DNA from 2 places in the Lentibacillus sp. L22 genome. Region 1 is predicted to be linked to the other one. Evidence: riboswitches for the same ligand, from Rfam matches in the RefSeq annotation. Region 1 holds a riboswitch; the other holds the start of a gene.
What was found. A riboswitch is a leader RNA that binds a small molecule or an ion and turns the genes downstream of it on or off. The one in region 1 is predicted to bind preQ1.

Region 1 (4,439 bases):
CAATGGTAAAATCGAGGTCCAAACAAAAACCAACCCAACCAATACAACAATTATTGCCAACACTGATAATGGCAAGGTTAATGTATTAGGCAAATATAGCGGCAGCACGGTGATTGGAAATGGAGATCATGTCGTGGAGTTAAAGACGGATAATGGTGGGATTACCGTAACGAAGGGCAATAAATAACAATAAAAACGGGAGGGCCTTTTGGTAAAGGTTCATTCCCGTTTTTATTTTTACCAGTCTAAAAAGAGATTCCAAATTTTCATCATACCATGACAAAAACGGAAAGGTTTCTGCCATTCACACAATCGACCGTCAGTGAATATGGTACAATTGACCGATAATTTTGTTACGCATTAACTGGCAGTAATCCCCTACTTCAAGACTTAAGGGTAATCCAAGCAGGAAAAGTTGGGGGTAAATTCCTGATTAGTGAGATACAATGGCAACTTACCGATGCATTAGCAGAGGTTATTGCCACCAATTGGGTTCGTAGTGTCGCTTTATCTGCGTCCAAGCGAGGATATTAGCGACAGTAGAACGGGACTAACAATCAGTGGTGGATAAAGTAAACCCCCACTGATTGGAGTTTCACTTTATCTGTAGGGAGGTGTCTTTGTGGCGACGATCAAACCGCCTATATTGCAACCAGGAGATACGATTGGCATTGTCACATTGGGTAGTCCGCTTCCTGACAACGAGATTAACAATCGTATAGAAACAGTAAGAAGTCTTGGCTTCCAAGTGGTGTTAGGTGACCATACCTACGCCCAAGATGGCTTCCTCGCCGGTACTGATGAAGAGCGTGCATCTGATTTGATGCGCATGTTTGCCAATGATCAGGTCAAATTGATTTTGCCTACACGAGGCGGCGTTGGCGTTGCAGGCATCCTCCCACATCTTGATTTTGATTTCATTCAAAGTCATCCGAAAATCCTCACCGGTTATAGTGATATTACGGTACTCTTAAATGTTTTGGCCCAGTATGCAAACTTAGTTACATTCCAAAGCCTTTTGCTGCTTGACTTCACTACTAGTACACCAGGCTACAATTACGATCAATTTTTCGCTGCGACATCGGTACGCACCATGCAACGGCAAATTCAAAATCCGTCGTTCATGCCACAAATTAGCAGGGTTGGAGGAAATGTCACCGGCCCGATTGTTGGCGGAAATCTGACCTCATTTACCGGTACACTTGGCACCCCTTTTGAAATTGATACAAAGGGGAAAATTCTATTATTGGAAGAAACCCATGCGCCGATAAATACAGTTTACCGGTATATGAATCACCTTAAATTAGCTGGAAAATTTGATGATTGTATTGGGATTGTCATGGGGGAATGCACCGATTGTCCGATTGCGTATGGAACAACGTATGAAGATTTAATTAATGCATTTCTTGTCCCAATGGGAAAGCCGCTGATGACCAATGTCGCAACTGCACATGGGACCTATAAAGCAGCCATACCAATTGGAGCGACTGTTAATCTGGATACAGAAAATAATACATTGACAGTGATAGAACCGACAGTCAGTTAGGGTCAGAGGGACGGTTCTTCTGTCCCACCACATATTTCCATGTAAAAAAATGGTGGAACAAGGTGCCTGTCCCTCTGTCCCGATTATATTAGGTTACTAAAGTGTACTTTTTTATTTAATGCATACATAATTGGGATGCCGATTGCCATGATGACTAATTCGCCGGCAGCTGTTGTTAACCAGGATAACAGGAATGGAAGGTGCAACACCAAGTACAATTCAAAAGCAATGATGAACATGTTGAAGGTGAAGACAAGTGTGTTCATCACCATGAGTGTAACCTGATTTTTAATGTACCTCCCGAGCAAAATTGTGATCCCCAACGACAATGCGGAATGCCCTACCCCAAACAATAAATCCATCGTTCCGGTTACAGAGAAGATATTGGTTAAAAAAACGCCTACTACAATCCCGGCAAAATATTTTTTGTTGAAAACCACCAGATGATTAAAGATTTCCGGGATTCGAAATTGGATATTCGAATAGGCAAGCGGTGGGAAAATTAATAATACCAATGAAACGGCAACATACAGCGCCGCAATCACCGCATTCACAACAAGGGTTTTGATATTCATTTGTTTCACTCCTTAGTTTTTTAACGTGGGATGGTCGCGAACCACGTGTTTAGTAAATCCTCAAACTATTACATTATAAGTCTTTTAGAGGAAAAATCAAATTTAGTACCAGGTATTAACACTATATGATAAAATAAAAAGACTAAGGAATATAAGAGAGGGGAACAGTATGTATCATTTTGCTGCTTCAGTCCTAAACATCATTTTAAGCCTGTTTGGCAGGGTGAAAGTCTATCATAAAGAGAAATTGCCTCAAAAAGAAGGTTATATTATTGCATGCACGCATACTGGCTGGGTGGATATACTCTGGCTTGGTCTGGCCGTTTTGCCAACGAAGATCCATTACATGGCAAAAAAAGAGCTGTTTGAACAAGGTCTGATCCGCCGACTAATGCGGAGTTTAAATGCCTTTCCGGTTGATCGGGAAAATCCAGGTCCAAGTTCGATTAAAATTCCACGCAGACTGATTGCAGATGGGAAAGTGGTTGGCATATTTCCAAGCGGTATGAGAACGAGTGAAGAGGTACCTTTAAAAAGGGGAGCGGTCACTATCGCAAGTTACGCCAAGGCTCCAATTGTACCTGCTGCTTATGTTGGCCCCAACAACTTCAAAGATTTGTTTAAACGGAAGAAACCTCAACTTATTTTTGGTGATCCTATTGTATTATCCAAGGAGTTACCAAAAAAGGAAGCGCTGGAACTAATGTTGAAGGAACTGAATGAGGAATTTAGCAGTTTGCGGAAAGAACTACTTGCAAAACAATAAACCCCACTGCCAGGTTGATACGCTACCGGCAAAGTGAGGTTGATATTTTTAGTTGCCAGGTCGATAGTTCATGTAGTTTGGTTGATAAACTACACAATCCGGTTGATTACCTTGCTAACTTGGTCGATAAATCGTGCAGTCTGGTTGATAAACTGCGCAATCAGATCGATTCAACAGCCCCTCTCCAAATATACTGGCCCATCACCGCATGTTAAATACGTTTACTATCCGCTTTGCGTCCTGACCATATCCAGCCAAATACCGCAATGGCAATCAGAAATCCCCAGAAGATAATTTTCCATTCTATGCTATGGGGAAAATCTTCAGGTATTATATTGACACCGGGATGTGCCAGTGTAATAATCGCTAGTTTAACTCCGACCCAGCCAACAATCAGATATGCCGCTGTTTCCAGGCCAGGCCGCTTGTCTAGCAAGGTTACAAACCAATTTGCAGCAAATTTGATTAATACTAAACCTGCAATTCCGGCAATAATTACGATGGCAAATTTTCCGCCATCCATGCCGCCAAATTGCGGTAACGGGGTGTCCGGCAGTGTCATTGCCAATGCAACTGCAGCAAGTATGGAATCAATCGCAAAGGCGAGATCCGCAATACCGATTTTACCTACAGTGGACCAAAAACCATTTACGAAAGAAGCCTTCTTTTTTTTGGTTGACCCAGAATAGTTGCTAATGACATTATTAATTCCAAGATAAATCAAGTATATGGCTCCCAATGCTTGGACTTGCCAAACATTTACTAGAAATGAGATGACGAACAAAGCGGAAAAGCGAAAAATAAAGGCACCTATAATGCCATAGTTAATTGCTCTATCTTTTTGATTGTCTGGCAGATGTTTTGCTATTACCGCCAGCACAAGGGCGTTGTCAGCTGATAATATCCCTTCCAGGCCGATTAAAATAAGTAATGTCCAACCATATTCAAGCCACAATGTGTCCAAATGAATACTCCTTTCAAAAATAAAATAGAGGCTTCACCACTATGTGGCAAGGCCTCTATTTTAACAAGGCGAGACCTTTACCCACATAGGCAAAGGTCTCGCCAACAACGCTGGAGGTTGCCAGAAAAGCCGAGAGTTATACTCTGTAATGACGACTTTACTGAGAAAGCTACTCCCCTTTGAAATCTATCTTTATTTAATCATAATGTTCGTTATTTGTCAATATTTTACCAAAATTAGTGTAGTAAAAAACAACAAAAACGCATTACCTTCCAATCAGATGGATCTCTTGCCGCTCGTATGGTGCATCCTGATAGCTGTTCAATAAACCTTTCTTGGCAATAGTCTCTTTGGTAATTACTTTTTGTTTTAACGTAAGATCAACCTGCCCATCAAAAGGGAAACATTCCATTTGGATGGTTTGATCATTTCGCCATTCGATCCATGCTTTATCTTGCTTAAAAAAGGTAAAGGCATCAGAAACAGGTATTCCGCTTTTGAAAAATCGATGTTCATCCTGTTTGGCTACACCTGGGTCATTTAAACAAATATATAGGGAGACGTTGTCGAAAAACTGAAGCAGAGCGT
Region 2 (4,439 bases), on a different contig from region 1:
GATCAAATGGAAAGTCATGTTTGGCTCCAGAATAGTACGATCTCCAGGCCTTAAGCTTGCCGTATGCTCTCCCCAGTCTGGTGGGTAATTCAATCCCATCGAATAGCCCATCCGTGATTCTTTTTTAATACCATTTTTCTCAATAACTCTACGCCAAACCATTTCAAGTTCCTCGCAGGTTATACCAGGTTTGACTGCATCCAGTGCTGCATTTAACCCTTCTACGACACAGTCCGCGACATACTGCATTCGTTCAGTCGGCACACCAATTACAATCGTTCGGGCCAATGGTGAATGGTAACGTTTATAACAACCTGCCAATTCAATAATCGCTGGATCCCCCTGTTTAAAACGATCCTCGGTCCACGTTAAATGACATGCTGAGGTTTTTTCACCTGTTGGCAATAATGGAACAATTGCTGGGTAATCACCACCAAAATCCTCCAGGCCGCTTATTTGAGCATGAGCAATGCCTGCAACAACATCACATTCTCTTACCCCTTCATCCATCATGTCAAACGCGGTCTGCATCGCCTTTTCCGCGATTTTGCCGGCTCGTTTCATATAAGCGATTTCTTGATCCGACTTGACAATCCGAACCCAGTTAACCATATTGGTACCATCTTTAAATGTCGCATTTGGCAAACCTTTCACAAGTTGCAAATAGCATTTAGCCGTAAAATAATACGCATCACATTCAACGGCAATCGTTTGCTTATCTCGTTTTCGCATTTTTAACAAATCACAAACAAAGTCCATTGGATGCCTCTGGGTTGACTGCACATAATGATCGCCATATGGAATAATATGATCATCATCCAGCCAAGTAGTGTGTCTGGCCGCACTTGCATCTTGACTACGCCCCACCCAAATCGGCTGTTCTTCATCGATCAGGATAATAAGCACCTGATGAACATAAAATGACCAGGCATCATACCCTGTTAAATAATTCATGTTTGCTGGATCGGTCACCAGCAAAATATCAACCCCGGCATTTGTCATCCGCTGTTTTGTTTTCACTAATCGTTCCTTAAACTCCGAAACCGAAAATGTTAACATCCCTCATCCCATCCTCTCAAGCAAATATAACTTGCTGAACAACAGGATAGCGAATGAACCGCTTACATTTCTTAGCTCATTTCCGGGTTTCATTTAGGTTTCGGTGTTTACGGAAATCATCTTCTGCATTTTTATTCCTATCCTGTTATTTGTCCACAAGATAAAACGGGCTTTGTACACACGCACTAAAAGGAATTTAGCAATAAAGGTGCTTACTATATAAAATGCAAAAAAAATCATTTTGGAACCTGTCAATGTGGTTTTAACTATATTATAAATCAACACTTTTTTGAATGCAATAACTATTGCGAATCATTATTTTGTAATTCTAGTTATGTAAAAGCGAACCAACGATTCACCGCGATTCGCTCAAAATCTGTCATGCAACGCGATTCAATTCCTTCTCCATGTGTTTATTGGAATACTTTTTGTCGTTGTTCGCAATAGTCACGTTATAGCGTATGACTCCAAGGATGACCCAGGCACCAATAATCAGCCATTCATACGACTAAATCAGTACGGATGACATCACCGCAAATACTGATATGTAGCAGTGATTTGCGGGATTTCCAGAGTAATTGATACAAATTAACGATTGTCTATTTTCTCTGGATTCAAATCATGATTCATCAACCGATGGTCAGCCATTTGCGCAAATTTGGTACCTGGTTTGCCATAGTTACAATATGGATCAATTGAAATACCGCCTCTAGGTGTAAACTTTCCCCACACCTCAATGTAACGCGGATCCATTAGATCAATCAGGTCATTCATAATGATATTCATACTGTCTTCATGAAAATCCCCATGATTACGAAAACTGAATAGATACAGCTTTAGTGATTTGCTTTCTACCATCTTTTGATCTGGAATATAGCTGATATAAACGGTTCCAAAATCCGGCTGTCCAGTTTTCGGACAAAGCGTTGTAAACTCAGGGCAGTTAAATTTCACAAAATAATCCCTATTCGGATGCTTGTTATCAAATGTCTCCAATACTGCCGGTGTGTAATCAAAGGCATATGTTGTTCCTTGACTGCCTAACAAAGTAAGATCAGTCAAGTCATTATCATCGCGTCCTGCCACGTTAAATCCTCCTTTACTCCATTAAAAAAACCATGGTCCCCTAAGGCACATGGTTTTTGGATCATGACATGTTTTGTCCTTAGTTTTTTATAGAGGGTTGAACTAAGAACCTCTCCAGTATAGTTAGGTATTCACCCATTGTTTCTGCTGGTAATTATATCTGGAAGGCTTGAGGATGTCAACGTTAATTTAGAGGTTATCCAGCTTAACATTTGAATTTCGTCCCACCTCATTTCATAATAAAAACACAAGTAAAAATTTGATTGGAGGTCATTCCATGAATTTAGGTCTTGAAGGCAAGTCGGTTGTTGTATTGGCATCTAGTAAAGGTTTGGGCAAAGCAGCTGCACACCTATTTGCGGAGGAAGGGACACATGTTTTCATCGCCAGCCGGAATGAAAGTGAACTGGAGAAAACAAAAAATGAGATCCAAAAAGAAACAGGGAATGCGCATGTTCACTATCAAGTTTGTGACATTACCAACCCTGATTCCATCAAACAATTAATCGCGAAAGCAGCTGCGAAACATGGAACGATTGATATCCTTGTCAATAATGCGGGCGGTCCTCCTGCTGGTTTATTTGATGATTTTGATGACGACGCCTGGCAAAACGCATTTGAATTAAACCTGTTAAGTTTTGTCCGGGCGATCCGTGAAGCACTGCCATATATGAAAAAGCAACAAAGCGGGCACATTGTTAATATCACGTCCTCATCCATTAAACAGACATTGGACAATCTGATTTTGTCCAATACGTTTCGGGCGGGGATTGTTGGTCTTGCCAAAAGCTTGTCACAGGAACTTGCAGCGGACAATATTTTAATCAATACGATTGGGCCAGGCAGGATTGCGACTGACCGGGTGACTAGTCTCGATCAAATCACTGCGAAAAAGCAAAACATGGACCCAGATGAGCAAAGAAAAAAATCAGAACAATCGATTCCCATGCAACGTTACGGTGAACCAGATGAGTTTGCCAAGATGGTTGTCTTCCTATGTTCCCAGGCAAATACGTATGTAACCGGGCAAACACTTGTCGTTGATGGTGGACTGGTCAAGGCATTGTAGATAGAACAAAAGCGCTGCGGAATCTTTGAGTTTGCAGCGCTTTTCCAACTATAAATCAATCCAAACCTCACTTTCATACCACCTACTTCTCATCTCCCACCCAGACAATTTTTGGGTAAGAGTCTTATTACTCGTCATAGAGAATCCCAGAAAGTAAGCTATCCTTTCACCGATCCTGCCAACAAGCCTCTGACAAAATACTTACCTAAAAAGATATAGACAAGCAATGTTGGCAATGCAGCTAGTAATGCCCCAGCCATTTGCACATTCCATTGAACAATCTGACTGCCGGATAAGTTTTGCAGAGCGACCATAATTGGTTGTTTATCTGACGTTGTAATGGTTACAGCAAACAAAAATTCATTCCAAATATTTGTAAACTGCCAAATCGCTACAACAACAAACCCCGTGATCGACAGGGGAATCATAATATGCCGGAAAATCCCCAAAAAACTAGCACCATCGATTTTTGCAGCTTCGATCATCGTGTCCGGGATACTGGCATAAAAATTGCGAAACATCAACGTAGTTATTGGCAGACCATAGACAACATGAACTAGTACCAATCCCGAAATTGTATTATACAAATCAATTGACCGTAAAAATTGGATCAATGGAATCAAAATACTTTGATACGGTATAAACATGCCAAAGAGAATAATCGTAAATATCGTATTCGACCCTTTAAATTTCCACTTGGATAACACATAACCGTTCATGGCACCGAATAACGCGGACAATAAAGTCGCAGGGATTACCAAGTAAACACTGTTCCAAAAGTTCGGTGCCAAGTTTGTAAAAGCTTGGGCATATGAGCTGAAATCAATCGTTGTTGGTAATGCCCACATTTGCTCAAGTGATACTTCATCCAATGGCTTTAAACTCGTGACAATGATCACGTAGATTGGCATCAAAAATAATATAGCCAAAATGATGAGGATCAAGTATTTTATGAATTTACCAATATAGGATGCTGCCATTATTGATCCCCCTTTCGACTGTTCCATAAATATGGAACAATAAATATCGCGACCAACAGCAACATGATAATGGCAATTGCTGCTCCATTTGCATAATAATTTCCTCTAAACGTTGTCTCAAACATATAGACACCAGGAACATCCGTTACAAAATTGGCTCCAGATCCGGTCATCGCATAGATCAGATCAAATATTTTTAAGGAGATATGGGCCATAATAATAATGACACTCACTGTAATTGGCAT

Region 2: it holds a riboswitch for preQ1, as region 1 does, so the genes downstream of both, queF (preQ(1) synthase) here and ABRT01_RS13080 (QueT transporter family protein) in region 1, are expected to answer to the same signal.

What each region holds. Positions count from the first base shown of each region.
Region 1 is NZ_JBFNXI010000032.1:7,441-11,879, reverse strand. It holds gene ABRT01_RS13090 (DUF4097 family beta strand repeat-containing protein) at 1-187, shown strand, start outside; gene ABRT01_RS13085 (S66 peptidase family protein) at 623-1,546, shown strand; gene ABRT01_RS13080 (QueT transporter family protein) at 1,630-2,121, opposite strand; PreQ1 riboswitch class I at 2,128-2,172, opposite strand; gene ABRT01_RS13075 (lysophospholipid acyltransferase family protein) at 2,291-2,887, shown strand; gene ABRT01_RS13070 (TerC family protein) at 3,099-3,851, opposite strand; gene ABRT01_RS13065 (DUF3891 family protein) at 4,117-4,439, opposite strand, start outside.
Region 2 is NZ_JBFNXI010000048.1:855-5,293, reverse strand. It holds gene ABRT01_RS15460 (M24 family metallopeptidase) at 1-1,059, opposite strand, end outside; gene queF (preQ(1) synthase) at 1,648-2,145, opposite strand; PreQ1 riboswitch class I at 2,219-2,264, opposite strand; gene ABRT01_RS15450 (SDR family oxidoreductase) at 2,423-3,214, shown strand; gene ABRT01_RS15445 (carbohydrate ABC transporter permease) at 3,373-4,125, opposite strand; gene ABRT01_RS15440 (carbohydrate ABC transporter permease) at 4,194-4,439, opposite strand, start outside.